2 regions of the Streptomyces sp. NPDC126497 genome follow, and region 2 is predicted to be linked to the other one. Evidence: riboswitches for the same ligand, from Rfam matches in the RefSeq annotation. Region 2 holds a riboswitch; the other holds the start of a gene.
What was found. Region 2 has a riboswitch for glycine ahead of gcvP (aminomethyl-transferring glycine dehydrogenase). Riboswitches for the same ligand answer to the same signal wherever they lie in the genome.
Positions count from the first base shown of each region.

Region 1: another riboswitch for glycine. It lies ahead of gcvT (glycine cleavage system aminomethyltransferase GcvT); the one in region 2 lies ahead of gcvP (aminomethyl-transferring glycine dehydrogenase).

Region 1 is NZ_JBEORT010000027.1:1,582-17,047, forward strand. Features, by position in the region: gene ABTY20_RS14710 (DUF4190 domain-containing protein) at 1-14, opposite strand, end outside; gene ABTY20_RS14715 (hypothetical protein) at 69-236, opposite strand; gene ABTY20_RS14720 (TetR family transcriptional regulator) at 350-997, shown strand; gene ABTY20_RS14725 (thioesterase family protein) at 1,094-1,954, opposite strand; gene ABTY20_RS14730 (trimeric intracellular cation channel family protein) at 1,980-2,669, opposite strand; gene ABTY20_RS14735 (ABC transporter ATP-binding protein) at 2,791-4,071, opposite strand; gene ABTY20_RS14740 (ABC transporter ATP-binding protein) at 4,068-5,069, opposite strand; gene ABTY20_RS14745 (ABC transporter permease) at 5,076-6,035, opposite strand; gene ABTY20_RS14750 (ABC transporter permease) at 6,037-7,041, opposite strand; gene ABTY20_RS14755 (ABC transporter substrate-binding protein) at 7,149-8,819, opposite strand; gene ABTY20_RS14760 (enhanced serine sensitivity protein SseB C-terminal domain-containing protein) at 9,221-10,009, opposite strand; gene ABTY20_RS14765 (enhanced serine sensitivity protein SseB) at 10,267-11,046, opposite strand; gene ABTY20_RS14770 (AAA family ATPase) at 11,100-11,768, opposite strand; glycine riboswitch at 11,992-12,092, shown strand; glycine riboswitch at 12,093-12,225, shown strand; gene gcvT (glycine cleavage system aminomethyltransferase GcvT) at 12,296-13,414, shown strand; gene gcvH (glycine cleavage system protein GcvH) at 13,528-13,905, shown strand; gene glyA (serine hydroxymethyltransferase) at 13,921-15,180, shown strand; gene ABTY20_RS14790 (L-serine ammonia-lyase) at 15,342-15,466, shown strand, end outside.
Region 2 is NZ_JBEORT010000084.1:13,130-28,595, reverse strand. Features, by position in the region: gene ABTY20_RS27290 (sugar phosphate nucleotidyltransferase) at 1-2,157, shown strand, start outside; gene ABTY20_RS27285 (DUF881 domain-containing protein) at 2,325-3,161, shown strand; gene ABTY20_RS27280 (small basic family protein) at 3,158-3,490, shown strand; gene ABTY20_RS27275 (DUF881 domain-containing protein) at 3,496-4,395, shown strand; gene ABTY20_RS27270 (zinc-ribbon and FHA domain-containing protein) at 4,457-5,395, shown strand; gene ftsR (transcriptional regulator FtsR) at 5,434-6,177, shown strand; gene ABTY20_RS27260 (bifunctional nuclease family protein) at 6,261-6,734, shown strand; gene ABTY20_RS27255 (MerR family transcriptional regulator) at 6,929-7,612, shown strand; gene ABTY20_RS27250 (DNA polymerase IV) at 7,662-9,128, shown strand; gene ABTY20_RS27245 (PRC-barrel domain-containing protein) at 9,047-9,421, opposite strand; glycine riboswitch at 9,536-9,631, shown strand; gene gcvP (aminomethyl-transferring glycine dehydrogenase) at 9,806-12,691, shown strand; gene ABTY20_RS27235 (TOBE domain-containing protein) at 12,844-13,239, opposite strand; gene ABTY20_RS27230 (hypothetical protein) at 13,245-13,406, opposite strand; gene ABTY20_RS27225 (DUF5999 family protein) at 13,639-13,839, opposite strand; gene ABTY20_RS27220 (hypothetical protein) at 14,154-14,738, opposite strand; gene ABTY20_RS27215 (glutamate-cysteine ligase family protein) at 15,302-15,466, shown strand, end outside.

The DNA.
Region 1 (15,466 bases), on a different contig from region 2:
GCGGTGAGGTGCATGGTGATCGGCTCCCACGGTCGGTAGGGACGGGGGTCGGACGGTGCGGTCGCGGGTCAGTGCGCCGGGCCGCGGTGTCCGCGGCCGTGGCGCTCGCGCAGGGCGAAGACGCCGAGCCACACGGCGATGACGGCACCGGCGACGAGGGAGAAGGAGAGCGGGGCGTGGACGACGGTGCCCAGGGCGACGCCGAACAGCAGAAGCGTGGCGACGAGGAAGAGCATGAGTGGATCCCCCAGCTTCGGTGAACGGTTGTGGTTACAGCTGTTCACTGAGTTCCCGCTCCGGCGCGGGTCATGACTTCCCCGTCACGGAGAACAGTTGTTAACTGCATGGCATGAGTCACACCCTCGGCGTCCGGCAGGCCCAGAAGCAGAAGACACGGCGGGCGCTGCTCGACGCGGCGCTGGAACTGCTGGAGGAAAAGAGCCTGAGCAGCCTGGGGCTGCGTGAGGTCACCCGTGCGGTGGGGGTGGCGCCGACCGCCTTCTACCGGCACTTCCGCTCCATCGAGGACCTGGGGGTGGCGCTGGTCGAGGAGGCGCTGGGCAGCCTGCACCCGATGATCCGGACGATCGTGTCCACGACCGGGGACGGTGAGGAGCGCATCGCGCGGGCGATCGGGTTGATCGCCGGTCATGTCGAGGCGCATCCGGCGCACGTGCGGTTCATCGCCCGGGAGCGGCACGGCGGGGTGCAGTCGGTGCGGGAGGCGATACGGGGCCAGCTGGCGCTGTTCACCGCGGAGGTGGGGGAGGCGCTGGCGGAGGATCCGGTGTCCGCCGGGTGGGGGGAGGAGGATCTGACGATGCTGGCGCAGCTGTACGTCGATCAGATGCTCGTGACCGCTTCGGCGTTCCTGGAGGCCCCGGCGAGCGAGGCGGGGGCGCGGGAGCGGGCGTTCCGGATGGCGGCGCGCCGGATGCGGTTGATCGGGATCGGGCGTGCGCACTGGTTGGGCGGTGGGGCGGGCGGGGGCGGGTGAGGTTCTTCGCCCTCGCCGCCCCCGCCCGTCCCGCCCCCGGACCCCCGCTCCTGGAACGCCGGACGGGCCGGGGAGTGCCGGACGGGCCGGGGAGGATCAGGCCAGGCGGGCGCGGGCCAGTTGGCGGGACTGGGCCACCAGGCGGTCGGCGCTGTCCCAGACCTCGGCGTCCTCCTCCAGGAAGCCGCCGGCGAGGTTGCGGGTGGTGACGGAGACCCGCAGGGGGCCCGGAGCGGGGCGGGCGCGGACGTGGACGGTGAGTTCCACCGTCGGGACCCAGCCGGACAGCCCCAGTTCGAAGGCGGTCGGCGGCAGCGCGTCCACCGCGAGGAGCAGCGCGAACGGGTCGGGGTCGCGGCCGTCGGCGAAGCCGAACCAGGCCCGCATCTCCCCCTTGCCGGACGGCTGCCCGAGCGCCCAGCCCAGGGTCGAGGGGTCGAGCTTGAGCATCAGGCGCTCGGTGATGGCGGAACCGGCGTCGACCGGGGCGGGGCCGTCCTCGGGGCCGAAGCACTGCTCCATCGGCGGTATCGCGGGCGGCTCGGCCGTCGTACGGACGTCCTCCGGGAGGGAGTCCAGGTCGCCGTAGGAGGCCAGGACGCGGATGCGCTCCACCTCGCGGCCCTCCTCGTCGAGCTGGAAGAGGGAGGCCTGACCGGTCGACAGGGTCCGTCCGGTGCGCACGGTCTCGGTGCGGACGACCGCCGGGCCCGGCCGGGAGGCGGTGAGGTAGTGCGCCGAGACGGTGAACGGGTCGGCGTGCGGCAGGGCGTCCGCCAGCGCGCGGCCCAGGACGGCCAGCAGGTAGCCGCCGTTGACGGCGTTGAAGATCGTCCAGCCGGCGGAGAGGTCGATGTCGTAGACGCCGGGCGCGCGCGGGGTGAGCTCGGTGTCGCGGTCGAACTCACCGGCGCCGACGGCGGCGCGGAGGGGCTGGGCGGAGGCTGCTTCTGGCATGGTTGAACAGTACAAGAAGACAATACTAAGCGGTAGCTTTGTTCGTGTGTCCCGGGAGCTCCTCCTCCCGGACCGTCGAACGGCGGTGCCAGGCGCGGGGCGCCCGCCAGTGGTAGCGCATCGCGAGCAGGCGCAGCACGAAGGCCGCGACCACGGCGAGGCTGCTGGTCCCCGCGTTCAGCACGTCGTAGCGGATGCACAGCGCGGTCAGGGCGGCGCCCACGACGGCCGGGACGGCGTACAGGTCGCGGTCCCAGCGCAGCAGCGACGGCACCTCGTTGGCGAGCACGTCGCGCAGCACACCGCCGCCGACCGCGGTGGCCAGGCCCAGACAGGCGGAGGCGGTCAGGCCGAGGCCGTAGTCGTACGCCTTGGTCGTGCCGACGACGCAGAACAGGCCGAGGCCGGCCGCGTCGAACACGTTGACGCCGGCCTGGATGCGTTCCACGTGCGGGTGGAGGAAGAACACCAGGACCGTGGCGAGCAGCGGGGTGACGAAGTACCCCAGGTCCGTGAAGGCGGCGGGCGGCACGGCGCCGATCACCAGGTCGCGGAAGAGTCCGCCGCCGAGCGCGGTGACCTCGGCGAGTACGGCGATGCCGAAGACGTCGAAGTTCTTGCGGACGGCCAGCAGGGCGCCGGAGATCGCGAAGACGAAGATGCCGATCAGGTCGAGCGTGTGCAGGACGGACGGACTGAACAGTTGCTGGAGCACCCTCATATTCTCACCCAACAAGAACCCCTCGCCTTGCAAACCAAGGCGAGGGGTGGTGTGAACTTGCTGTCCGCAACCTTTCAGCGGAGCCGTGCGAGGCCCCGGGAAGGACGGCGGTCCGTCAGCCGGTCTTGTCCTGCTTCTTCTCCTCGCCGGACGCGTCCGGTCCCGCGGCGCCGCTGTCCTTCGCGACGGCGTCGCTGTCCTTCGCGACGGCGTCGGCCGTCCGGTCGCCCGGGGCCTCGGCCGCCGCCGGCACCTTCTCCTTGACCGCCGTGGCGTCCGGCTTGGTCGTCGAGTCGGCCGGCAGGAGTGCGGCGGGAACCTCCGCCTCCTCCTCGGTCCGCTCGACCACCACGCCTTCGCTCTCCTTGACGGCCTCGATGCCGGTGGGCCGGGTCAGCGCCAGCTTCCCCGACTCGATCTCCTCGGCGAAGTGGCAGGCCACCCGGTGGCCGCCGCCGACGTCCCGCAGCTCGGGCCGCTCGGTCGCGCAGCGCTCGGCCTGGGCCCACGGGCAGCGGGTGTGGAAGCGGCAGCCGCTGGGCGGGTTGGCCGGGGAGGGCAGGTCGCCGGTGAGCAGGATGCGCTCGCGCCTGTCCTCCACCTCCGGGTCCGGCACCGGCACGGCCGACATCAGGGCCTTGGTGTACGGGTGCTTCGGCTCGGCGTACAGCGCGTCGCTCGGCGCCTCCTCGACCAGCGAGCCCAGGTACATCACGCCGATCGTGTCGGAGATGTGCCGGACCACCGCGAGGTCGTGGGCGATCACCACGTAGGTCAGGCCGAGTTCCTCCTGGAGCTCGTCCAGCAGGTTGATGACCTGGGCCTGGACCGACACGTCGAGCGCGGAGACCGGCTCGTCGCAGATGATCACGTCGGGTTCGAGGACGAGCGCGCGGGCGATGCCGATGCGCTGGCGCTGGCCGCCGGAGAACTCGTGCGGGTAGCGGGAGAGCGCGTTGGAGGGCAGGCCGACCTTGTCCAGGATCGCCTTGATCTTCTCCCGGCGCTCCTCCTGGTCCTTGCCGATGCCGTGGGCGATCATGCCCTCGGACAGGATGGACTCGATGTTCTGCCGGGGGTTGAGCGAGCCCAGCGGGTCCTGGAAGACCATCTGGAGCCGGCGCCGGAAGCGGCGCATCTCCTCGCCGGGCAGCTTCGCCAGGTCGGTGCCGTCGAGGACGACGGAGCCCTCGGTGATGTCCACCAGCCGCAGCACCGACCGCCCGAGGGTGGTCTTGCCGCAGCCGGACTCGCCGACCAGACCGTAGGTCTCGCCGGCCTCGACCTTCAGGGACACTCCGTCCACGGCGTAGACGTGACCGACCGTGCGGTCGACGAAGATGCCCTTCTTGATGGGGAAGTGGACCTTGACGCCGTCCAGTTCGAGCAGGCTCATGCGGTGACCTCCTCGGCCTTCGCGTCGTCGAGTACGGGGTTGACGCACCGCACCTGGTGGCCGGCCGCGCGGGGCTCGGTGAGCTGCGGGGTGCCGGTCAGGCAGCCCATCTCGTACCGGTCGCAGCGGGGCGCGAAGGCGCAGCCGTCGGCCCAGGCGATGCGGTCGTTGATGGAGCCCCGGATGGGCTTGAGGGGCTCGCCCCGGGGAGCGTCCAGCCGCGGGATGGAGCCCAGCAGTCCGTGCGCGTAGGGGTGGGTCGGGTGGGCGAACAGCTCACGGCGCCCGGCGGACTCCACGGTCTTGCCCGCGTAGAGCACGTTGACCTGGTCGCAGAGGCCGGCGACCACGCCGAGGTCGTGGGTGATCATCAGCAGGGCGGTGCCCTCCTGGTCCACGAGCTCCTTGAGCAGTTCCAGGATCTGGGCCTGGATCGTCACGTCGAGGGCCGTGGTGGGCTCGTCGGCGATGAGCATGCGCGGGGCGCAGGCCACCGCCATGGCGATCAGCGCGCGCTGGCGCATACCGCCGGAGAGCTGGTGCGGGTACTCCTTGAGCCGCCGGGTCGGGTCGGGGATGCCGACCCGGTCCAGCAGGTGGGCGGCCTCCTTGCGGGCGGCCTCGCCCTTCAGTCCGCGGTGGCGCTCCAGGATCTCGGTGACCTGCACGCCGATCGGCACGACCGGGTTGAGCGAGGACAGCGGGTCCTGGAAGATCATCGCCATTTCGCTGCCGCGCAGGTCGCGGCGGGCGGAAGGGCTCATCGTGAACAGGTCCGTGCCGTCGAACTCGGCACGGCCGCCGATGGTGACGCCCTTGCTCGGGAGCAGGCCCATCAGGGCCAGGGAGGTGACGGACTTTCCGCAGCCGGACTCGCCGACCAGGCCCACGACCTGGCCCTGGTCGACCTCGAAGGAGACGCCGTCGACCGCCCGGGACTCCTTGCGGCCGCGGCCGCCGAAGGTGATGGTCAGTTCGTCGACATTGAGCAGAGACATGGTGGTTCAGCCCCTCAGCTTCGGGTCGAGGGCTTCCCGCATGGCCTCGCCGAGGAGGGTGAAGCCGAGGGCGGTGATGATGATGCCGACGGCGGGGTAGACCGCCATCATCGGCGCGTTGTCGAAGAACCGCTGTGCCTGGGTGAGCATGACGCCCCACTCGGGGATGGCCGGGTCGGGGTTGCCGAGGCCCAGGTAGGACAGGGCGGCCGCCTCGATGATCGCGGTGGCCAGGGAGAGCGTGGCCTGCACGATCACCGGGCTGAGCGAGTTGGGGATGATCTGCGAGAGGACGATGCGCCGCTTGCGCACACCGAGGGACTGGGCGGCGAGCACGTACTCCGCGCTGCCCTGGGCCAGCATGGAGCCGCGCAGCAGCCGGGCGAACACCGGGATCTGGACGACACCGACGGCGATCATCACGGTGGTCAGTGATTGCCCCATGACCGCGGCGATGGACACCGCGAGCAGCAGCGAGGGCATCGCCAGCATGATGTCGATGAAACGCATGATGACGGAGTCGATCCGCTTGCCGGTGTCGCCGCCGAGGGTGGCGAAGGCGCCGGCGAGGCCGCCGATCACGAAGCCGATGACCAGGCCGATCAGCGTGGCGACGACGCCGACGAGCAGCGTCTGACGGGCTCCGACCAGCATGCGGGAGAACATGTCCCGGCCGAGGTGGTCGAGCCCGAACCAGTTCTCGCCGCGTGCGCCGACGAACTCGCCCCGGTTGGGGAAGACCTCGTTCCGCCAGGTCTGGGCGGTCGGGGAGTGCGGGGCGATGTAGGGCCCGACGATCGCGAGGACGACGAACAGGGCGATGACGACCGCGCCGATGATCGCCATCTTGCTGCGCTTGAGGCGGCGGAAGGCCTCCCGCCAGAGGCTGGCGCCGGTGCTGGTCTCCTTGGTGGCGGCCAGTTCCGCGAGGCGCTGGATCTTGTCGGTCTTGGTGGCGACACTCATGTCAGTGCACCCGCACTCTCGGGTCGATGAGGCTGTACGCGAGGTCCACCAGCAGGTTGATCAGGACGTATATCAGCGCGATGAACATGATGAAACCGACGAGCACGGGGTAGTCGCGGCCGTCGATGGCGGTCCGGATGAAGGAGCCGATGCCACCGAAGGAGAACACGGACTCGGTCAGGACCGCGCCGGACAGCAGGGAGCCCGTGAGCAGGCCGACCGCGGTCACCACGGGGAGCATCGCGTTGCGCAGCACGTGCCGGCCGCGGATGACGCTCCGCTTGAGGCCCTTGGCCTCGGCGGTGCGGACGTAGTCCTCGTCCTGTACCTCGAGAACGCTGGCGCGGGTCATGCGCACGATGACGGCGAGCGGGATGGAGGCCAGGGCGACGGAGGGCAGGATCAGGTGCATGATCGCGTCCCAGGAGGCGTCGAACTCCCCGGTGAGGATGCCGTCCAGGACGGCGAAGCCGGTCACGTCGGTGGCGTTGATGCCGGTGTCCTGGCGCCCGAAGGCGGGGAAGATGCCGAGGTTGACGGCGAAGATCTGCTTCAGGAGCAGAGCCAGGAAGAAGACCGGGATGCAGATGCCGACGAGCGAGCCGGAGACGGACGTGACGTCGAGCCAGCCGCCTCGGTTGCGGGCCGCGAAGTAACCGAGCGGGACGCCGACGGCCACGGCGATGAGGATCGCGAGGAGGGACAGCTCCACGGTCGCGGGGAAGCGCAGGACGAACTCGTCCCACACCGGCTGTCCGGTCTGGGTGGAGGTGCCCAGGTCACCCTGGAAGATGCGCTTGAGGAAACGCCAGTACTGAACGTAGACGGGCTGGTCCAGCCCGAGCGCGCGGTTGATGCGCGCCACTTCGGCCTCGGTGGCCTTCTCCCCCAGGATCGCTGAGGCGGGTCCACCGGGCAGACGGTCGAGCCACAGGAAGAGCAGAACCGACAGGCCGAGCAGCGTGGGTATGAGCTGGAGCAGTCTTCGTACGACGAGACGCAGCACCCCGCATGCCCCTTTCTTGCGTGATGTCTTACATGAATGGACCCGCCCGGCCGCCGAGTTGCGACGACCGGGCGGACCCCCCGTTGTGGTTTCCTACCGCTGCTCGCCTACTTGAAGGAGGTCTCGGAGAAGACTTCCTGGGTCAGCGGGGAGACGTTCGGCGGGTTCACGTTCTTGGCGAAGGCGATGGCCGGCGGGGAGGACGAGACCGGGACGCCCGGGAGGTAGTCCATGATGACCTCGTTGGCCTTCTGGTACGCGGCGGTGCGCTCGTCGGCCTTGCCCAGCTTCGAGCCGGCGTTCACGGCGTCGAAGACCTTCTTGTCCTTGAAGCCCCACTGCTTGTCGTACCCGGCGAACCAGGTGCCGATGAAGTTGAAGCCGTCGTTGAAGTCACCGGTCCAGCCGAGCATGTGCAGGTCGCAGGAGCCCGCCTCGGTGGCGTCGATGTAGTCCGGGGCCCACTTCATGGCCTTCGGCGTGACGGTGATGCCGGCCTTCTCCAGGTCGGCCTTCATCAGCTCGAACAGGTCCTGCGGAGCGGGCATGTACGGGCGGGTGACCTCGGTCGGGTAGCAGAACTCGACCTTGAGCTTCTCCTCACCGGCCTTCTTGAGGAGCTTCTTCGCCGCGGCGGTGTCGTACGGGTACTTCGTGACGTTCTTGGAGTAGCCCGCGATGGTGTCCGGCATGAACTGGTCGGCGACCTTGCCGCCCTCGGGCAGCTGGGTCTTGACCAGGTTCTCCTTGTCGATCGCCTGGGCGATCGCCTGGCGGACTTCCTTCTTCTTGAGCGCCTTGTTGGCGCCCTGGCTCATGCCCACGTAGAAGAGGTTGAAGACGCCACGGGTCGGGACGACGTAGCCCTGGTCCTCGAGGGTCTTGACGTCGGCCGGGGCGACGAGGTCGTAACCGTCGATGTCACCGGCCTGGAGCGCCTGGCGGCGGCCCTCCTCGGTGTCGATGGTGCGGAAGACCAGGTTCTTGATCTTGGCCTTCTCGCCCCAGTAGTCGTCGAAGCGGGTCAGGCTGACTTCCTTGTTGCCCTTGTTCCACTTCGTGATCTTGTACGGGCCGGTACCGGCGACCGTGCCGGCCTCCTGGCTGTACTTGGGGTACGTGATGGCGTCGCCCTTGGCGGTCGCCTCCTCCTTCGCGTACTCCTTGAGGGCCTTGGGCGAGTGGATCGCCAGGGCCTGGAGGGAGAAGCCGCCGGGGAGGTTGGCGGAGGGCTTCTTGACCTCGATGACGGCGGTGTTCTCGTCCTTCGCGGTGCAGGACTTGTAGTTCGCCTCGGGCGTCTCCTTGTCCTCGTTCTTCGCGAAGCCGCCCATGATGGTCTGCCAGTAGTACGAGACCGCGCTGGACTGGTAGGTGCCCTTCCAGTTGAACCAGTGGTCGTAGTTGGCGCAGACCGCCGCGGCGTTGAACGTCTCGCCGTCGTGGAACTTCACGCCCTTGCGGAGGTTGAAGGTCCAGACGGTGCCCTTGTCGTTGCTCGACCAGGTCTCGGCGAGGCCGCCGACCAGCTTGGTGCCGCCGGACTCGTGCTCGAGCAGGGCCTCGAACGCCTGGCGCGTCACGCGGAAGGTTTCACCGTCGCTCGCGAGGGCAGGGTCCAGGGAGCCGGGGTCGCCTGCACCGGCGAAGACGAAGGTGTCCTTCTTGCCGTCGCTCTTGTTGTCAGCGTCCCGTTCGCTGGAGCAGCCCGTGGCGATCAGACCGACCGCCACCGCGGCCGTGATCGCCCGAGCGGTTCGGGACTTGAATATGCGCATATTGGGGCCACTCCGGGTCCGCTATGTGGATGCATCTTGACCGGCCGAACACTACAGACGTTCACAGTCGGTCAGGAACAGTCCGGATAGCGGTGATACCTACCTGAGATCTGAACAGTTGACATAAGGGACGGTTCAGGCGTCCCCCCGTCAAGATTTAACCCGCCGGACATGAAAGCGCCCTCCCTGCAACCGCCCAGGTGACGCCCGACGGCGTGAAGAACGGGTGAAACCGCAGGTGACAGGTGGTCAACGGGATGTCGCGGAACGCGCATGGCCAAAAATCTGGCGGGAAACCAACGCTGCGTGACGGTCCGGGCGGACAGCTCGGCCCGGACCGTCGTCCCTGTCCGCTCCGTGGACGGTGACGCGGCGTCACCACGTGCGGTGAGCGGCCCGGGTCAGCCCCGGTGCGGGGGCGGGTAGCCGTAGGCCGCGGCGGGGGACGCCGCGGCGCCGTGGGCCTCGCGGTCGTAGAAGGGGCGGGAGTTGACGCGCAGCCACATCGCGACCGGGTCGTGCTCGTCGGAGAGCGCGACGGTCGACACGGGCAGTCCGTCCGGGACCGCGCCGAGGGACTGCCGCATCATCGCGCGGACGGCGTCCACGGCGGGCGGGGAGGTGTCGTACACGTCCAGGCCGATGGCGAGGTACGGGGCGCCCAGTGCGGGCTGCACCCAGGCGCGGCGCAGGGTGCGGACGGCCGGGGTGCGGTGGGCGTTCTGCGCGAGGAGGGCGTAGAACTGCGGGATCTCGATGGCCGGTTCGGACAGCCGCAGCGGTCCGGCGGGCTGGCGGTCCAGTCCGCCGGCGATCCGGCGCAGATCCAGCCAGGGGATGCCGACCCCGCCGCCGGGGGCGTGCGGATTGAGCCAGAGCCCGTGGTGGTCGGGATACAGGGCGCGGGCCACGTCGAGGCCGTCGACCACCTCGTACGACCGGTTCCAGCCGCTGGCGGACAGTTCCTGGGCGGAGGTGACGCAGGGCACGTAGCCGAAGCCGTCGACCTCCATGCTTCCGTACTGGGCGTCCGGGGAGCCGGCCTGGCCGTGCCAGAGCAGCATCCAGACCCGGCCGGAGGAGGGGGTCGCCAGAGCGCGCAGCAACGCCTCGTACGCGTCGTAACGCCCGGGCGTCACCTGGCGCAGCATGTGCTCGACCTGCCCGGCCGCCGCGGTGCCAGCGCTCACTTGTATCGCCCCTCCGTACCTCGCCAGCCAACGCACCTAGCTTAAGCCGACGCCGCGCGGCGGGCTGCGGTGCGGCGGACCACCGTGCGGCGAGTGCGGAAGGGCCCGGGGCCGCGGCGCCTGGGCGGGGGCGGGCCCGTCACGGCTTGTCGCGCCCGCGCCGCGGAGCCGCACACCGGTACGGCCCCACGCCCCGGGGGTTGGACGCGCCCGCGCCGCGGAGCCGCACACCGGTACGGCCCCGCACCCCCAGGGGGTCAGAGCTCGCGCTGGTAGAAGGGACGGACCCTGGTGCGGAGCCAGTCGCCGACCGGGTCCTGGGCGATGTCCAGGACGATGAGGTTGACCGGCCAGGGGGCGGGGGCCCGGCCCAGGGCGCGGCCCAGGGCGTCCAGCGGGAGGGCGCGGGCGTCGCCCTCCCAGCCGGAGAGTTCCACGCCGACGAAGAGGACCGGGTCGGCCGTCTCGATCGCGGCGAGGCAGCGGCGGGCGGCGGTCACCACGCCGATGGAGTCGAACTCCGCCGAGGCCGCGGCGAGGAAGTCCAGCGGGTCGTCCTGCCAGTCGGGCTCGAACAGCCGCACCCGGCCGCCGGACGCCGGGCCGTCCAGCGGGCCGCGTCCGGCCCGGCACAGTTCGGCGACGGCCGGCGGCGGCAGCGGGATGCCGACCACGCCGCCGGGGTTCACCGCGATCCCGGCCTGCGGCGGCAGACCGCGGGCGAACTCCACGGCGGGCGCGACGGTGTACGACAGGTGGGGGCCGACGACCTGGCGGAACTGTTCCTCGGAGCTGAAGACGGGGACGTAGGCCTGGCCGTCGATCTCCAGGGTGGGCAGGTCCAGCGGGCCGCTGTCCGGACCGCCGCCGTTCGGCAGCGGGACCCAGACGAAGCTGCGGCCCAGCACCTCGACGACCCTGCCGCCCGCCGAGGGGACGCCGAGGGAGGCGGAGAGCACCTCCTCCAGCTCGTTGCCGGGCCACCCGCCGTGCGGATGGGGGTGCGCCTGTGCCGGGAAGTCCGCCGGGAAGTCCATCTGCCTACCGCCTGCTGCCTGGAACCACTGCTGTGGCTGGAAAGGCTATCCGGTCAGCCCGTGAAGCCGATCCGGCGCAGCGCGTCCGCCGCGTCCCGGTCGATCAGGACCGCCGAACCGCAGCCCGCCGGCAGGGCGCCCCGCTCCACCGCGCGCAGCAGCCGCTCGCTCGCCGCGCGGTGGCGCAGGAACGCGTACCGGGAGACGCCGCGCCCGCGTTCCCGCTGACCGGCCAGGGCCTGCTGCGGGGTGACGTCGAGCAGCAGCAGGTGCAGGCTCGCGCCCCGGCGGCGTGCCTCGCGGGCCAGCCAGCGGCGCACCCAGGCCTGCGTACCGCAGTCGTGCACGACGACCGGACCGCCGGAGCGCAGGGCGCGGCGCAGCCCGGCGTAGTGGGCGAGCCGGACCAGCGGGCGGTAGACCGCGTACGGCAGGAGGCGCGGCATGCGGGCGTCCCAGCGGTCGCGGGTGTCCTGGGAGTCGACGCGCACGCCGTGCACCGCGCGGCGCATCAGCGTGGACTTGCCGCTGCCGGGGAGCCCGGTGACCGCGACGAGGTCCCGGGGCCCGAAGAGCAGGGCGCGCGGGCTGCGGCCGGCCCGTGCGCGCAGGTCGCGGACGACGGGCGCCGGGAGCGCGCCGCGGGCCCGCCGGGCCGGCGCGGCCGGCTGCGGGGGCAGCGCGACGCCCGTGGTGGTGGCGCACGCCGTGGTCCTGTTCACCGAGATCGTCCTCCCCTGGGGCCAGGTACGAGTACCGATCCCCGCCGAGTGTAAAAAGAAAGTAATGCCGGCGCCTCTCGTTTCCGTCCGTTTCCTGGAACAGGCTCGTCACAGCTCCCCGTGACGGCACCCGCACGCCCCGTGCACCCCCCTGGGAAGGGTCCCCCTGCCGCCTCCCCGTGATGCGTGCAATGATGTGCGCGCCAACTGCATACCGGCCGTTTGAATCCGCGCGGGAGAGTCCCCGGCACCGTTTGCCGCCGGGGCGCCGAAGGAGCAAGTCCCTCCCTTGAATCTCTCAGGCCCCGTTACCGCGCGGGCGAGGCACATCTGAAAAGCGGGCCGTCCCGGGGCATCCAGCGGTGCTCCGGCGGCTCCACCCAAGGTGCAAGCCAGGACCGTCCCCTGCGTGGGCGTCGTGGCGAACCTCTCAGGTTCCGATGACAGATGGGGAGGAACGTCCTCGCCTTCCCCGCGCTCGAACGAACTCGCGCGGGGGGACCCCCATCGCCCTGGGAGACCGACCGATGAGCAGTACCGAACCCCGTCGGACCGCGCTCGACGCCCTGCACCGTTCGCTCGGCGCGACGATGACCGACTTCGCCGGCTGGGACATGCCGCTGCGCTACGGCTCCGAGCGCGACGAGCACAACGCCGTCCGCACGAAGGCCGGCCTGTTCGACCTCTCCCACATGGGCGAGATCACCGTCACCGGCCCCCGGGCCGCCGCCCTCCTCGACCACGCCCTGGTGGGCGACATCGGGGGCGTCAAGCCGGGCCGCGCCCGCTACACCATGATCTGCCGCGAGGACGGCGGCATCCTGGACGACCTGATCGTCTACCGGCTGGACGACACCGCGTACCTGGTGGTCGCCAACGCCTCCAACGCCCAGGTGGTCCTGGACGCCCTGCGGGAGCGCTCGGCCGGCTTCGACGCCGAGGTCCGCGACGACCGCGACGCCTACGCGCTGCTCGCCGTGCAGGGCCCCGAGTCGCAGGGGATCCTCGCCTCGCTCACCGACGCCGACCTGGACGGTCTGAAGTACTACGCCGGCCTGCCCGGCACGGTCGCCGGCGTCCCCGCGCTCATCGCCCGTACCGGCTACACCGGTGAGGACGGCTTCGAGCTGTTCGTGGAGCCCGGGCACGCGGTGGAGCTGTGGCAGGCGCTGACCAAGGCGGGCGAGGGCGCCGGGCTGGTCCCGTGCGGGCTGTCCTGCCGGGACACGCTGCGCCTGGAGGCGGGCATGCCGCTGTACGGCAACGAGCTGAGCACCTCCCTCACGCCCTTCGACGCCGGTCTCGGCCGGGTGGTGAAGTTCGAGAAGGAGGGCGACTTCGTGGGCCGCGCCGCCCTGGCCGAGGCCGCCGAGCGGGCCGCCTCCGAGCCCCCGCGCGTCCTGGTGGGCCTGGTCGCCGAGGGCCGCCGGGTGCCCCGCGCCGGGTACGCGGTGGTGGCCGGCGGCGAGGTGGTCGGCGAGGTCACCTCCGGCGCCCCCTCCCCCACGCTGGGCAAGCCGATCGCGATGGCGTACGTCGACGCCGCGCACGCGGCGCCGGGCACCGAGGGCGTCGGCGTGGACATCCGCGGCAGCCACGAGCCGTACCAGGTCGTGGCGCTGCCGTTCTACAAGCGCCGGAAGTGACACCGTCGTCGGACGGCTCCCCCTTCTGAGGTGAGCACGTCGTGCCTGCTCACCGCGGTGCACACAGTCCCCACCGTCATCAGCAGTCCCCCGCGTACAGGAGAATTCAGGCCATGAGCAACCCCCAGCAGCTGCGTTACAGCAAGGAGCACGAGTGGCTGTCGGCCGCCGAGGACGGCGTGTCGACGGTCGGCATCACGGAGCACGCGGCCAACGCGCTCGGCGACGTGGTCTTCGTCCAGCTCCCCGAGGTCGGTGACAGCGTGACCGCGGGCGAGACCTGCGGCGAGCTGGAGTCCACCAAGTCGGTCAGCGACCTGTACTCCCCGGTCAGCGGCGAGATCACCGAGATCAACGAGGACGTGGTGAACGACCCGTCGCTGGTGAACTCGGCCCCCTTCGAGGGCGGCTGGCTGTTCAAGGTGCGGGTCACCGACGAGCCGGCCGACCTGCTGACCGCCGCCGAGTACGACGCCGAGATCGCCGGCTGAGGAGCCTGTAGCCGCATGTCCGTTCTGAACACGCCCCTGCACGAGCTCGACCCGGCGGTGGCCGCCGCGGTCGACGCCGAGCTGCACCGCCAGCAGTCCACCCTCGAGATGATCGCCTCGGAGAACTTCGCCCCGGTCGCGGTCATGGAGGCCCAGGGCTCGGTCCTCACCAACAAGTACGCCGAGGGCTACCCCGGCCGCCGCTACTACGGCGGCTGCGAGCACGTCGACGTGATCGAGCAGATCGCCATCGACCGGGTCAAGGAGCTCTTCGGCGCCGAGCACGCCAACGTGCAGCCGCACTCCGGCGCGCAGGCCAACGCCGCCGCGATGTTCGCGCTGCTCAAGCCCGGTGACACGATCATGGGCCTGAACCTCGCGCACGGCGGGCACCTGACCCACGGCATGAAGATCAACTTCTCCGGCAAGCTCTACGACGTGGTCGCGTACCACGTGGACGACACCGGCGTCGTCGACATGGCCGAGGTCGAGCGTCTGGCCAAGGAGAGCAAGCCGAAGCTGATCGTGGCCGGCTGGTCGGCGTACCCGCGTCAGCTGGACTTCGCCGCGTTCCGCCGGATCGCGGACGAGGTCGGCGCGTACCTGATGGTCGACATGGCGCACTTCGCCGGCCTGGTCGCCGCGGGCCTGCACCCGAACCCGGTGCCGCACGCCCACGTGGTGACGACCACCACCCACAAGACCCTCGGCGGTCCGCGCGGCGGGGTGATCCTCTCCACGGCCGAGCTGGCCAAGAAGATCAACTCCGCGGTCTTCCCCGGCCAGCAGGGCGGCCCGCTGGAGCACGTGGTCGCCGCCAAGGCGGTCGCGTTCAAGGTGTGCGCCTCCGAGGAGTTCAAGGAGCGCCAGCGCCGCACCCTGGAGGGCGCCCGCATCCTGGCCGAGCGCCTGGTCCAGGACGACGTCAAGGCCGTGGGCGTGGACGTGCTGTCCGGCGGCACCGACGTGCACCTGGTCCTGGTCGACCTGCGCGCCTCCGAGCTGGACGGACAGCAGGCCGAGGACCGGCTGCACGAGGTCGGCATCACGGTCAACCGCAACGCGATCCCGAACGACCCGCGTCCGCCGATGGTCACCTCGGGCCTGCGCATCGGTACGCCCGCGCTGGCCACCCGCGGCTTCACGGCCGAGGACTTCACCGAGGTCGCGGACGTGATCGCCGAGGCGCTGAAGCCGTCCTTCGACGCGGAGGCACTCCGGGCCCGGGTCACGGCGCTCGCCGCCAAGCACCCGCTCTACCCCGGTCTGCGGTAATTCCGTACGCTTTGGTCCGTACGGACGTCAGGGGCATCGCGCACACTGGGTCAGTGGGCGCGGTGCCCCGCACCATGCACCCGCATGAACGTTTCCTCTTCCTTCCGTGAACCATCCCCCCGGCGGACAGCGTCGTCCGCCGAATTCTTAGGAGCCCTCCCGTGGCCATCTCGGTCTTCGATCTGTTCTCGATCGGCATCGGCCCGTCCAGCTCGCACACGGTCGGCCCGATGCGGGCGGCCCGCATGTTCGTCCGGCGGCTGCGCAACGAGGACCTGCTGGACTC
Region 2 (15,466 bases):
CTCACCGAGCTGATCAATTTCCACAAGGAAAAGGGCGCCCTGGTCACGGTCTGTCTGACCCGTGTCCCCAACCCCCTGGAATTCGGCATCACCATCGTGGACGAGGAGGGCAAGGTCGAGCGCTTCCTCGAGAAGCCGACCTGGGGACAGGTCTTCTCCGACACGGTGAACACCGGAATCTACGTCATGGAGCCCGAGGTCTTCGACTACGTCGATCCCGATGTGCCCGTCGACTGGTCCGGTGACGTCTTCCCGCAGCTGATGAAGGAGGGCAAGCCCGTCTACGGCTACGTCGCCGAGGGCTACTGGGAGGACGTCGGCACGCACGAGAGCTATGTGAAGGCGCAGGCCGACGTCCTGGAGGGCAAGGTCGACGTCGACATCGACGGCTTCGAGATCTCCCCGGGCGTATGGGTCGCCGAGGGAGCCGAGGTGCACCCCGACGCCGTGCTGCGCGGACCGCTCTACATCGGCGACTACGCGAAGGTCGAGGCCGGAGCGGAGATCCGCGAGCACACGGTCGTGGGATCCAACGTCGTCGTGAAGAGCGGTGCCTTCCTCCACAAGGCCGTCGTCCACGACAACGTGTACGTCGGGCCCCACAGCAATCTGCGGGGCTGTGTGGTCGGCAAGAACACCGACATCATGCGCGCGGCACGCATCGAGGACGGCGCCGTCATCGGTGACGAGTGCCTGATCGGTGAGGAATCGATCGTCCAGGGGAACGTGCGGGTCTACCCGTTCAAGACCATCGAGGCCGGCGCGTTCGTCAACACCTCGGTGATCTGGGAGTCCAGAGGACAGGCGCACCTCTTCGGCGCCCGGGGCGTGTCCGGGATCCTGAACGTCGAGATCACACCGGAACTCGCCGTGCGGCTGGCCGGCGCGTACGCGACGACGCTGAAGAAGGGCTCGACCGTCACCACGGCCCGCGACCACTCCCGGGGCGCCCGTGCGCTGAAGCGGGCGGTCATCTCCGCGCTGCAGGCCAGCGCCATCGACGTACGGGACCTGGAGAACGTACCGCTGCCCGTGGCGCGGCAGCAGACCGCGCGGGGCAGCGCGGGCGGCATCATGATCCGGACCACGCCCGGAGTGCCGGACTCCGTCGACATCATGTTCTTCGACGGGCAGGGCGCCGACCTCTCCCAGGGCAGCCAGCGGAAGCTGGACCGGGTCTTCGCACGACAGGAGTACCGGCGGGCGTTCCCGGGCGAGATCGGGGACCTGCACTTCCCGGCGAGCGTCTTCGACTCGTACACGGGCTCGCTGCTGCGCAACGTCGACATCACCGGCATCGCGGAGTCCGGGCTCAAGGTGGTCGTCGACGCCTCCAACGGCAGCGCCGGCCTGGTGCTGCCGAGCCTGCTCGGCAAGCTGGGCGTCGACTCGCTGACCATCAACCCCGGTCTCGACGAGTCCAGGCCGACCGAGACGGCCGACATGCGGCGCTCGGGTCTGGTCCGGCTCGGAGAGATCGTGGCGTCCTCCGGCGCCGCCTTCGGCGTACGCTTCGACCCGGTCGGCGAGCGGCTGTCCCTGGTCGACGAGAAGGGGCGGATCATCGAGGACGACCGCTCGCTGCTCGTGATGCTCGACCTCATCGCCTCCGAGCGGCGCAGCGGCCGGGTGGCGCTCCCGGTGACCACCACCAGGATCGCCGAGCAGGTCGCGGCGTACCACGGTACGCAGGTCGAGTGGACGACCACCTCGCCGGACGACCTCACGCGCGTGGGCGGTCAGGAAGGGACGATCTTCGGCGGCGACGGCAAGGGCGGCTTCATCGTCCCGGAGTTCAGCAGCGTCTACGACGGCACCGCGGCCTTCGTGCGGCTCATCGGACTGGTCGCGCGCACCCAGCTCACGCTCAGCCAGATCGACGCGCGCATCCCGCGGGCACACGTGCTCAAGCGGGACCTGGCGACCCCGTGGGCCGTCAAGGGCCTGGTGATGCGGCGGGTCGTCGAGGCGGCCGGAGACCGCTTCGTGGACACCACCGACGGCGTGCGGGTGGTGGAGGCCGACGGCCGCTGGGTGATGGTGCTGCCCGACCCGGCCGAGGCGGTCACCCACCTGTGGGCCGAGGGCCCCGACGACGCCTCCGCCCAGGCCCTGCTCGACGAGTGGTCGGCGGTCGTGGACAGCGCGGGCAGGTAGAACGAGCGGTACGCGTGCGTGCCGGACACGTGTCCCTGACGGGACCGGTCCGGCACGCCGGTAGGTCCGTTCGGAGGTAGTGGTCGCGGCGTGCGACGATGTGCGGCATGCCGCAGCAACCCCCTGTCCGGAGCACACCCGTGCGGCCCGCTCGCCCGGATGCCTCCATGTCGTTGATCACCAACGTCATGGACCACAGCCTCGACGACGGATACGCCGAGGCCGCCGCACGGCGGAAGGCCGAGGGCAGCGGCGGCATGCCGAAGACGCTCAGAGCGAAACTGGGGCTGGCCGGCGGTCTGGTGCTCGCCGCTCTGATCGTGACCGTCGGCGCCGCGCAGGCCCGGGTCGAGGCACCCGTCGTGGCCAAGGAGCGCGAGGAGCTGATCGACCGGATCGACCGGGAGACCGAGGCCGCCGACAAGCTCGAGGACAGCGTCGACGAGCTGCGCGCGGACGTGAGCGCGCGGCAGCACGAGGCGCTGCGCGACAGCGGCGGAGGCGACCGGTCCCCCGTGGTGGGCATCCTGTCGGGCGCCACCGCGGTGCACGGGCCCGGCGTGCGGCTCGTGGTGAACGACGCCGAGGACGCCAGCGCGGGCGGCGACGGCGACCCGCGGTCGACCACCGGCTTCTCCGACACCGGACGGGTCCGCGACCGTGACATGCAGCGTGTGGTCAACGGTCTGTGGGAGTCCGGCGCCGAGGCCGTCTCCATCAACGGGCAGCGGCTGACCGCCCTGTCGGCGATCAGGGCCGCGGGAGACGCGATACTGGTCGACAACAGGCCGCTGGTGCCGCCGTACACGGTGCTCGCGGTGGGGGACGGCGGGGAGCTCGGCGACCGCTTCCAGAACAGCGCGGACGGGCTGTACCTGCACGCCCTGCAGGAGAACTACGGCATCCGGACGGCCCTCTCCGTCGAGGACGACGTCCGGCTGCCCGCCGCACCGAGTGTGATCGTACGTACCGCACAGCCGATAACCGAGAAGGGCACATCGTGATCGCCGTACTGGGCCTCGTCGTGGGAGTCGTGGCCGGACTGTTGGTCCGGCCCGAGGTTCCGGCGGTCGTCGAGCCTTATCTGCCGATCGCCGTCGTCGCGGCGCTCGACGCCGTGTTCGGAGGACTGCGGGCCATGCTCGACGGCATCTTCGACGACAAGGTCTTCGTGGTGTCGTTCCTGTCGAACGTCGTCGTCGCCGCCCTGATCGTGTTCCTCGGCGACAAGCTCGGCGTGGGCGCCCAGCTGTCCACGGGGGTCGTGGTGGTCCTCGGCATCCGCATCTTCTCCAACGCCGCGGCGATCCGCCGGCATGTGTTCCGGGCGTGAGGCCGATGAGCGAGCACGAGCACGACGAGACGACGCGCCCGGCGGTGTCCCGGCCCCGGTCCGCCCCGGACGCCCCGTCCGCGCCCGGTCTGCGCAGGGAACTGCCCGCGGAGGTACCCGCCGGGGCGCCCACGAGGACGCCCGCGGCCCCGCAGGAGGACGCGCCGAAGCCCCCGTCCGGACTGACGGGCCGGCAGCGGCTGGTGAAGGGGCTGTGGCCGCCCCGGGTGACCCGGGCCCAACTCATCGTCGCCCTGCTGCTGTTCGGCCTCGGGTTCGGCCTGGCCGTCCAGGTGGCGTCGAACAGCGACAGCGACAGCGCGCTGCGCGGGGCACGTCAGGAAGATCTCGTACGCATCCTCGATGAACTGGACGACCGCACGGAGCGTCTTGAGGACGAGAAGCAGGGCCTCGAGAAGCAGCGCGACGAGCTGGAGAACAGTTCCGACCAGGCCGAGGAGGCCCGGAAGCAGACGATCGAGAAGGAGAGGCAACTCGGCGTCCTGGCGGGCACGGTGGCCGCGCGGGGGCCCGGGATCACGATGACCGTCGAGGACTCCAGGGGGATGGTCGAGGCGGACATGCTGCTCGACGCCGTCCAGGAGCTGCGCGCCGCCGGCGCCGAGGCGATCCAGGTCAACGGTGTGCGGGTGGTGGCGAGCACCTATCTGACGGATTCCGGGAACGGTGTCGGCGTGGACGGGAACAAGATCACCGCGCCCTATCGTTTCAAGGTCATCGGCAAGCCGCAGGACCTCGAGCCGGCGCTCAACATCCCCGGAGGCGTGGTGCAGACTCTCGAGAAGGAACAGGCCACCGTTACCGTGGAGCGATCGACCAAGATCGTCGTGGACGCCTTGCGGGCGGTGAAGCGGCCTGACTACGCTCGGTCGTCCTCCCGGTGAACCGGGGGTGCATGGGGGGTGTTCGACGAGGGCATGAGGTTGCGGGGGGTCGGCGCACCGATTGGGTGGTGCGTGGTGGAAACTGTCTGGCGGAGGCGGACGTTGTGAGGATGTCCGGGTCGGCCAATGTGTTCAGTCAGGGTTCGTCCTGCCCCACGGGCGGGTCTGTTTCGGTCAAGGGGAATCGCCCGTGAAGTTGTTTGCGAAGTTGTTCGGCAAGAGCGCGCGGCGAGAGGGCAGCGACAACGCGACCGCTCGCCATCGTGCACAGCCTGAGGCGGAGGGGCAGCGTCCGCTGTTCCGGGACCAGGTGGGCACGGGTCAGGGCGCGTCGTCCGTTGACCCTGCGCAGTCGAGCGGCATAGGTTTCGGGCAGCCGTCGGCCCCGGGTGCGGGTGGAGGGTCTTCCGACCCGTACGCGTCCCACGCCCCTGGGGGGCAGCCGCGGCAGGAGGATCCGTCCATGTCGGCCCTGGTGTGTACGAGGTGCGGCAACCGCAACGCGGAGAACAGCCGCTTCTGCTCCAACTGCGGGGCGCCGCTCAGGCCCGGGGTCACCCCGGAGCGTCCTTCCGAGACGACGTCCACGATCTCGATCTCCGGTCTGGAGGCCTACGACGCCGAGGCCACCGGCCAGACGCAGGTGCCGGCGCTCTCTCCCGAGGCGCAGGCGGCCGTCGACGCGCTGCCGGTGGGTTCCGCCCTCCTGGTCGTGCGCCGCGGGCCGAACTCGGGCAGCCGCTTCCTGCTGGACGGCGACCTGACCACGGCCGGGCGTCACCCGCAGAGCGACATCTTCCTGGACGACGTGACGGTCTCCCGTCGGCACGTGGAGTTCCGGCGCGGCCCGGACGGCTCCTTCACGGTGGCCGACGTGGGCAGCCTGAACGGCACGTACGTCAACCGGGAGCGAATCGACCAGGTCGCCCTGTCCAACGGCGACGAGGTGCAGATCGGCAAGTACCGGCTGGTCTTCTACGCGAGCCAGCGGGGCTACTGACCTCCCCGGATCAGTCCGGGGGACCCCAGGGAAGGTTCATGGTTCAGACACCGAGCGGCGGTGCCGGCAACGGCGCCGCCGCCGCGGACACCGGACTGATGAGCATCGGCGCGGTGCTGGGCGTGCTGCGCGAGGAGTTCCCCGAGGTCACCATCTCCAAGATCCGCTTCCTGGAGTCGGAGGGGCTGATCGAGCCGCAGCGGACCCCGTCGGGGTACCGCAAGTTCAGTGCCGGGGACGTCGAGCGTCTCGGTCATGTGCTGCGTATGCAGCGCGACCACTACCTGCCGCTCAAGGTGATCCGTGAACACCTGGAGGCCATGGAGCGCGGCGAGGCCGCCCAGCTGCCGGTGCTGGGCCGTTCGCGTGACGGGGAGGGCGGCGGCCCGGAGGCCGCCGCGGAGGGGCCCGCGGCGGCGCGCATCGGGCGCGGGCGACTGCTGGCGACCGCCGGCATCGACGAGCGGATGCTCGTCGAGTGGGAGTCGTACGGGCTGCTCGCCCCGGTCGAGGACGGGATGTACGACGCCGAGGCGGTCACCGTCGCGGGACTCATCACCGAGTTGGGGCGGTTCGGGATCGAACCGCGCCATCTGAGGGCGATGAAGGCCGCCGCCGACCGCGAGGCCGGCCTGGTGGACCAGGTCGTGGCCCCGCTGAAGCGCCACCGCAACCCGCAGACCAGGGCCCACGCCCAGGCACGCACGAAGGAGCTGGCGGCGCTCACGGTGAAGCTGCACGCGGCGCTGGTGCAGGCGGCGCTCGGGGTACGGCTGCCCTGACGCGGAGCGGAGCGGGGGCCGGATCGGCCACCCGTTTCCTGCCCGACTACCCAAACATCCCGGGCACGGCCTAGGGTTGCTGTGTGAACGAGCTCGATGTCGTAGGTGTCCGGGTCGAGATGCCCTCCAACCAACCGATCGTGCTGTTGCGTGAAGTGGGCGGCGACCGCTACCTCCCCATTTGGATCGGACCGGGGGAGGCGACGGCCATCGCCTTCGCCCAGCAGGGCATGGCACCCGCACGGCCGCTGACCCACGACCTGTTCAAGGACGTGCTGGAAGCCGTCGGCCAGGAGCTCACGGAAGTGCGCATCACCGATCTGCGCGAGGGCGTCTTCTACGCGGAACTGGTGTTCGCCAGCGGTGTCGAGGTGAGTGCCCGCCCATCCGACGCCATAGCGCTGGCCCTGCGGACGGGAACGCCGATCTACGGCAGTGACACGGTGCTCGACGACGCAGGGATCGCCATCCCGGACGAGCAGGAGGACGAGGTGGAGAAGTTCCGCGAGTTCCTCGACCAGATCTCGCCGGAGGACTTCGGAACCAGCAACCAGTGAGGGCGGCCGCTCGCCGCCACCCCGGTCGGCCGCCGGGACCGGCGCCGGGGGCATTCGGCTAGCCTTTCCCCACTGCGAGGTACGGGAAACCACTCTTAGGGTGATTATCACTCGGCGTGCCGAGTGTGGCGATCGTTGACGCACCCTTGGTGACTGCCTACCTTCGAGGAGGCAGGTCAAGGACGGAGGTCGGCGTGAGAAGCAGCGGCGACGGTACGGCTGGGGGTGCCCCCGGACGCGGTTTCGGGGCGGGCGGGCCGTACCCTTCCCAGAGCTCCCGGCTCCGCCCGAGCGGAGGCCATCCCGCGCACGGCGGCGCGGCCGACCACGCTCCGCAGCGACCGACGGCCGTACCGGGCGGCGGAGGGGCGGCGTCCATGGCGTCCGAGCGGATCGGCTACCGGGGGCCCACGGCCTGCGCCGCCGCCGGCATCACCTACCGGCAGCTCGACTACTGGGCCCGCACGGGTCTGGTCGAGCCGAGCGTGCGGCCGGCGCACGGGTCGGGCACGCAGCGGCTGTACAGCTTCCGCGACGTCGTCGTGCTGAAGATCGTCAAGCGGTTCCTGGACACGGGTGTGTCCCTGCAGAACATCCGCACCGCGGTACAGCACCTGCGTGAGCGCGGCTTCAGCGACCTGGAGCGCATGACGCTGATGAGTGACGGGGCAACGGTCTACGAGTGCACCTCGCCCGACGAGGTCCACGCCCTGCTCCAGGGCGGCCAGGGTGTCTTCGGCATCGCCGTGGGCGTGGTCTGGCGGGACGTCGAGAGCGCGCTGTCGCAGCTGCACGGGGAGCGCGTCGACACCGGGGAGACCCTGCTCGGGCACAATCCGATGGACGAGCTGGCGCGGCGGCGGAACAAGGCCGTCTGAGGCCACCCGGAAGCGACCGTTGTCAGTGGCGTAGGGCAGCATCGGACAGGTGAGATCCGCGCCCACGATCCTGCATCTCGACATGGACGCCTTCTTCGCCTCGGTGGAGCAGGCGTCCAAGCCGAGCCTGCGCGGGAAGGCGGTCGTCGTGGGCGGGCTCGGGCCGCGGGGCGTGGTGGCCACCGCCTCGTACGAGGCCCGGGTCTTCGGCGTCCACTCGGCGATGCCCATGGCGCAGGCCCGGCGGCTCGCGCCGAACGCCGCGTACCTGGTGCCGCGGTTCGCCCTCTACCGGTCGATCAGCGAGCAGGTGATGGGGCTGCTGCGCTCCTTGTCGCCACTGGTGGAGCCGCTGAGCCTGGACGAGGCGTTCGTGGATCTGGAGGCGGGCGGCGCCGCCCGGGACGAGCGGTCGGCGCGTCTGGCGGGGGCGAAGCTGCGCGCGGACATACGGGCGGTCACGGGGCTCACCGGGTCGGTGGGGCTGGCCGCTTCCAAAATGCTGGCGAAGATCGCGTCGGAGCGGGCGAAACCCGACGGACTGGTGCTGATCGAGCCGGGTACGGAGCGGGCGTTGCTGGATCCGCTGCCGGTCCGGACCCTGCCCGGCGTCGGGCCGGCGACCGGGGACCACCTGCGGCGCGCGGGGATCCACACGGTCGGCGAGCTCGCCGACGCGGGGGAGGACGAGCTCGTGCGACTGCTGGGCAAGGCCCACGGACAGGCGCTGTTCGCGATGGCGCTGGCCCGGGACGAGCGGCCCGTGGTGGCCGAGCGGGAGGCCAAGTCGGTGTCGGTGGAGGACACGTACGACGTGGACATCCACGACCGGACACGGGTCGGTACGGAGGTGCGGCGGCTCGCGGACCGGTGTGTGCGCAGACTACGGGCGGCGGGTCTGTCGGGGCGGACCATCGTGCTGAAGGTGCGCCGGTACGACTTCTCGACCCTCACCCGGTCCGAGACCCTGCGGGGGCCCACGGACGATCCGGCGGTGGTGCGGGAGGCGGCCGCGCGGCTGCTGGACTCGGTCGACACGACGGGCGGGGTGCGGTTGCTGGGCGTCGGGGTGAGCGGCCTGGCCGACTTCACGCAGGAGGACCTGTTCGCGCAGGCCGCGGGCCCGCCGGAGGACCTCCCGCCCGAGGAGAGCGGGACCGGGCCCGCGCCGGAGCGGGAGACGCCCGCCGAGCGGCGCTGGCCGGCGGGGCACGACGTACGGCACGCCGGTTACGGGCACGGCTGGGTGCAGGGCAGCGGACTGGGCCGGGTCACCGTGCGCTTCGAGACACCCGGCTCGGAGCCCGGCCGGGTGAAGACCTTCCGCGTCGAGGACCCGGCCCTGGAGCCGGCACAGCCACTGCCGCTGGTGCCCCGGAGGCCCGGGGAGGACGAGGGCGCGGCGGCCGGCGCCGGGCCGGTGGGCGGGGCGGATCAGGCGGGCTTGTCGTTGCCGGCGAGTTTGCCGAAGTCGCGGTCCGCGAGGGGAGGCGGGGCGGCGACGTCCAGACCGTAGTGGTGGTAGAGCTGGAGTTCCTGTTCGGGGGAGAGGTGGCGGCCCACGCCGAAGTCGGGGGCGTCCTTGATGAGGGCGCGCTCGAAGGGGACGTGGAGGGCTCCGTCGACGAGGACGCTGGGCTCCAGGGGGACGAAGGCGTCCCTGCTGAACAGGCCGGTGCGTATGGCCGCCCACTCCGGCACGCCGGTGGCGTCGTCGAGGTAGACCTCGTCGATCGTGCCGATCCGGTTTCCGTTGCGGTCGAACGCCTTGCGGCCGATCAGATGGCGCGGATCGATGTCGGTCTGCACGGGCCCTCCATAGGTCGCAAACTCATCCGTAAGCACTACAGAACGGCACAATCGACCGGGCGGCCACTCGAACATCCCGGTGTGGTGCTCGCTGGTACGCTGGCAAACGGCTGCTGACCCCGCGCGGGAGAGTCCTCCAGGCACCATCGGAGGCGCCGAAGGAGCAAATCCTCCCCGGAATCTCTCAGGCACACGTACCGCACGGACGAGGTCACTCTGGAAAGCAGGGCGGGTGTCGACGGCTTCCGCTCTCACCGACGGTGAAAGCCGGACGCCTCCGGGCGATCCGGTGAAGCTCTCAGGTTGAGATGACAGAGGGGGAGGCCGTCCGGGCACCCGCGCCGTGGTGCCCCTCGAAGGTCGTCGGACCAGGAGGCCTCCTCAATGACCGCCCCTCGCACTCCGCTCTCCGAGCTCGAACAGGGAATCCCCTTCGAACAGCGCCACATCGGACCCGACCACGAGGCCCGGGCCAAGATGCTCGCCCAGGTCGGTTACGGCTCGCTGGACGAGCTGACGGCCGCCGCGGTGCCGGACGTGATCAAGAACGCCGACGCGCTGGACCTGCCGGGTGCCCGGAGCGAGGCCGAGGTGCTGGCCGAGCTGCGCGCGCTGGCCGACCGCAACGAGGTGCTCGGCTCCATGATCGGGCTCGGGTACTACGGCACCTTCACCCCGCCCGTGATCCTGCGCAACGTGATGGAGAACCCCGCCTGGTACACGGCCTACACCCCGTACCAGCCGGAGATCTCCCAGGGGCGGCTCGAGGCGCTGCTGAACTTCCAGACCGTGGTCGCCGAGCTCACCGGACTGCCGACCTCCGGTGCCTCGCTGCTCGACGAGGGCACCGCCGCCGCCGAGGCGATGGCGCTGTCGCGGCGCATGGGCAGGAACAAGAAGGGCCTGTTCCTGGTCGACGCGGACGCCCTGCCGCAGACGATCGCCGTGATCGAGACCCGCGCCGAGCCCACCGGCGTCGAGGTCGTCGTCGCCGACCTGAGCGACGGCATCCCCGCGGACCTCGCCGAGCGCGAGATCAACGGCGTACTGATCCAGTACCCGGGCGCCTCCGGTGCCGTCCGCGACATCAAGCCGGTCATCGACCAGGCGCACGCGCTCGGCGCGCTCGTCACCGTCGCCGCCGACCTGCTCGCCCTCACCCTGCTGAAGTCGCCCGGTGAGCTGGGCGCGGACATCGCGGTCGGCACCACGCAGCGCTTCGGCGTGCCGATGGGCTTCGGCGGGCCGCACGCCGGCTACATGGCCGTGCAGGAGAAGATGGCGCGCAGCCTGCCCGGGCGGCTCGTCGGCGTCTCCGTCGACGCCGACGGGCACAAGGCCTACCGTCTGGCCCTGCAGACCCGTGAGCAGCACATCCGCCGGGAGAAGGCCACCAGCAACATCTGCACCGCCCAGGTGCTGCTCGCCGTCATGGCGGGGATGTACGCCGTCTACCACGGCCCGGAGGGGCTGCGCCTGATCGCCCGGCGCGCCCACCGCTACGCCACCGTCCTCGCCGAGGGACTGCGGTCCGGCGGGGCCGAGATCGTGCACGGCTCCTACTTCGACACGCTGACCGTGCGTGTTCCCGGGCGGGCCGCCGAGGCCGTCGCCGCCGCCCGCGACAACGGCGTCAACCTGCGACTCGTCGACGCCGACCACGTCTCGATCGCCTGCGACGAGACCACCACCCGGTCACAGCTGGCCGCCGTGTGGAGCGCCTTCGGCGTCGAGGGCGACGTCGAGACCCTGGACGCGGCGGCGCGGGACGCCCTGCCGGACGCCCTGCTGCGCGACGACGAGTACCTCACCCACCCCGTCTTCCAGCAGCACCGCTCCGAGACCGCGATGCTGCGCTACCTGCGCCGGCTCTCCGACCGTGACTACGCGCTGGACCGCGGCATGATCCCGCTGGGCTCCTGCACCATGAAGCTCAACGCGACCACCGAGATGGAGCCGGTCACCTGGCCCGAGTTCGGGCAGCTGCACCCCTTCGTGCCCGCCGAGCAGGCGCAGGGCTACCTCACGCTCATCCGGGAGCTGGAGGAACGCCTCGCCGAGGTCACCGGCTACGACAAGGTCTCCCTCCAGCCCAACGCCGGCTCCCAGGGCGAGCTGGCCGGTCTGCTCGCCGTGCGCGGCTACCACCGGGCCAACGGCGACGAGCAGCGCACCGTCTGCCTGATCCCGTCCTCCGCGCACGGCACCAACGCCGCCAGCGCCGTGATGGCCGGGATGAAGGTCGTCGTCGTCAAGACGTCCGACGACGGCGAGATCGACGTGGCCGACCTGCGCGCCAAGATCGAGCAGTACCGTGACGAGCTGTCCGTGCTGATGATCACCTACCCCTCGACGCACGGCGTGTTCGAGGAGCACGTCGCCGACATCTGCGCCGAGGTGCACGAGGCCGGCGGCCAGGTGTACGTGGACGGCGCCAACCTCAACGCGCTGGTGGGTCTGGCCAAGCCGGGCCACTTCGGCGGCGACGTCTCGCACCTGAACCTGCACAAGACCTTCTGCATCCCGCACGGCGGCGGCGGTCCCGGTGTCGGCCCGGTCGGCGTACGGGCGCACCTGGCGCCGTACCTGCCGAACCACCCGCTCCAGCCGGAGGCCGGCCCGGAGACGGGCGTGGGGCCCATCTCGGCGGCGCCGTGGGGTTCGGCGGGCATCCTGCCGATCTCGTGGGCGTACGTCCGGCTCATGGGCGGCGAGGGCCTGAAGCGGGCCACGCAGGTGGCCGTGCTCAGCGCCAACTACATCGCCAAGCGCCTCGAGCCGCACTACCCGGTGCTCTACACCGGTCCCGGAGGCCTGGTCGCGCACGAGTGCATCATCGACCTGCGCCCGCTGACCAAGGCGACCGGCGTCAGCGTCGACGACGTGGCCAAGCGGCTGATCGACTACGGCTTCCACGCGCCGACGATGTCCTTCCCGGTGGCCGGCACGCTCATGATCGAGCCCACCGAGTCCGAGGACCTGACCGAGCTCGACCGGTTCTGCGAGGCGATGATCGCGATCCGTGCGGAGATCGAGAAGGTCGGCTCCGGCGAGTGGCCCGCGGACGACAACCCGCTCCGCAACGCCCCGCACACCGCCGCCGTGCTCGGCGGGGAGTGGGACCACGCGTACGGCCGCACGGAGGCCGTCTTCCCGGCCGGGGTGAACGCCGCCGACAAGTACTGGCCGCCGGTGCGCCGCATCGACCAGGCCTACGGCGACCGCAACCTGGTCTGCTCCTGCCCGCCGCTGGACGCGTACGAGGACTGACACACGCCGAAGGGCTCCTGGGGACCACCGGTCCCCAGGAGCCCTTCCGCATGTGCCGACGCATCCGTGGGGTCGTCACCCCCCGTCCCGTCGCACGGGCGAGGGGAAGCGGCGCGGGGCGCACGCGTTCACCCGAGAGGGCGTCGCTCCCGTCAGGCGCGGTCGATGTGGACGTTCGTCGACTTCACGCGGGCCGTGGCCTCCACACCGACCTCCAGCCCCAGTTCCTCGACGGCCTCCCGGGTGAGCAGCGAGACGAGGCGGTGCGGACCTGCCTGGATCTCGACCTGGGCGGCGACATCACCCAGCTTGATCGCGGTGACGATGCCGGGGAAGGCGTTGCGGGCGGAGGTGTACGGGGTGCCCTCCTCGACGGCGCCGGCCCGGGCGAGTTCGACGGAGAACGCCGCCAGGTCCCGTCCGTCGACGAGCCGCCGTCCGCCGGCGTCGCGGTGGGTGGTGATGCGCCCCGCGTCCGCCCAGCGGCGGGCGGTGTCCGGGCTCACTCCGAGCAGCCTCGCTGCCTGGCCGATGGTGTAGGACTGCATGCCGGTCACGATAGGCGGTGCCGGAGTTCCGCCACGCCCGCGGTGCGCCGGCGCCGTTCGGCGGGAGCCGCCGTGCTCGCCCGGACGACCAGCACGGCGACCCCGGCCCGCCGGGCGATCTCCGTGATGGTGACCCTGCCCCCGCCGTCGGCCCCGTGTGCCGCCACGTGCCCCACCTCCGCAACGGAGGCCCGCGAAACCTCCAGGGGTCTTCCGGAGCACGGGCGTCCGTGGGAAGGCGCTGCGGGGCGAGCCGCTGCCGTGGGGCGGGCCGGTCACCTCGTTCATGTGCCGGATCACGGTGGGTGACCGTCTCCGGACGCGCGTCGGGGGCCGGGCGCAGGAGGTTCCGCGTCCGGCCCCTCGTCGCCCCGGGCGGACCGTGCCGCCCGGCCGTGCTCAGGCGGTGGTCAGGCTGGCGCCCCGGGGGCGCTGAGGGGCGATGACCCTGCCGTCGGGCAGGAGTTCACCGGTGTCCTCGAAGAACACGACACCGTTGCACAGCAGGCTCCAGCCCTGTTCCGGGTGGTGCGCCACGAGACGGGCGGATTCCCGGTCGGCGGAGTCGGCTGAGGGACACGGTGGCTGGTGCTGGCACATGGGTGGGATCTCTCGCTCCGTGGTGACCTGTGAGTCGGCTGTCGTTTCAGTTCCGCGGCGTGAAGCTTCGTTCATGGCCGCCCCCCGTTGTGATAAGTCGGTCGGAAACCAGTGTTGTCCCACGGACGACGATCCGCAGGCATTTCGCGGCACCGCTCCTCACCGGTTGAGGACGCGCCGCCCGCGCGGACGGTTCACCTCGACCGCACTGTCCCTTCGGGTGGTTCGCCATGGCCGAAGCGGGCTAGTCCTCCCGGGACGGCGTGTACCCCGCCGCGTCGGGAGCGCCGGGCGGCGGGGTACGCGGTGGCTTCTCAGGCGGGTGAGCCGAGCAGGCGGGTCGGGGCCACCCGGTGCGTCAGGACCGGGAGCAGGTCGGCGAACCGGTGCGGGCGGTGGGCCGCGATGCCGGGCGGCGCCGGGGCGAGCGGAACGAGCAGGTCGGTGGCGGCCGGGTGGCCGGCGCCCCCGTCCGCGGTGGTGTCGCCGTGCAGCCAGAGCGTCAGCATGTAGAGACTCGGCACCGAGAGGAGCCGCGGCTGGTACGGCTGTGTCATGGCCTCGGCCTGGCGCAGCGCGAGCTCGGTGGAGGCGATGTAGGGACCTTCGAAGAAGCGGGAGAACGTCCAGCCGTCGGCGGTGAGCACGGTGTCCGCGGCGGCCGGCGTGCGGTCGCCGATGCGGATCAGGAAACGCCACCCGGCCAGCCGGGTCGTCGTCCCGCCGTCGGCGGTGGTCCGCTCCAGGACGTGCACGGGCAGGGGCAGCTCGGGCGAGGCGGGGCCCTGGGCGATGACCAGGGAGGGAGTTCGGGCCTCTCTGACCGCGGTCGGCGAGGAGAGCGCGGTCAGGACGGAGCGCAGGGCGGGCGCGGGAGCCGGGGGAACATGCAGCGGCATGGTGGGTCGCCTCTCATTCGAAGGCACAGGGGCGTGAGGGCGGGGCGTGGCGGGGCGGACGGCACTGTCAGCTCGCGAAGGTCAGGGAGGCAGGGGCCGGGGGGGCCGAGGCCGGGAGACGGGGGCGAGGACTGCCGCACGCCGCCTCTCGGCTGGATCACTCGAACCGTGGGCGCCAACCTTCTGCCTTGTGCGCGAAGTTTATACGACGCGTGTTCGGACTGAGTTTCCTCTAGCTGTTTTCGACCGGCGGAACAAGGGTACTTCTGGCCGGTGAAACGCGAAAATCATCCCGATTCCAGACCGGGCATGCGTCGATGACCTCGAAAAATGGCCGTGAAGTGGTCGGCCAATTCACGTCGGCGTTTTCACGAGTTCGCAACCGGCACGCAAGACTCCTTCTGTGCCATGCCCCGTGAATGTGCCACTGGTCACATCGGTCAGACTAGCGGTCGCCGACGCCGTCCGGGGCGTTATCGATCGCATCCACGGGGCATCCTTGCCTGTGGACCGGGACCCCGGCGGACGATCTTCGGTCCGCCCGTGCAAGGAAGGACGCTCCGATGGGGGAGAAGGTCGCGGCAGGTCGGTTCGACCTGTCCGATCGCCAGCGCTACCGCGAGAAGCTCCGCAGCTGTCTGACGGGCTTGGAGCGGCTCCTGGCGGAGAAGCGGTTCGACCGCCCCAAGAATCTCATGGGGCTGGAGATCGAGTTGAATCTCGCGGGC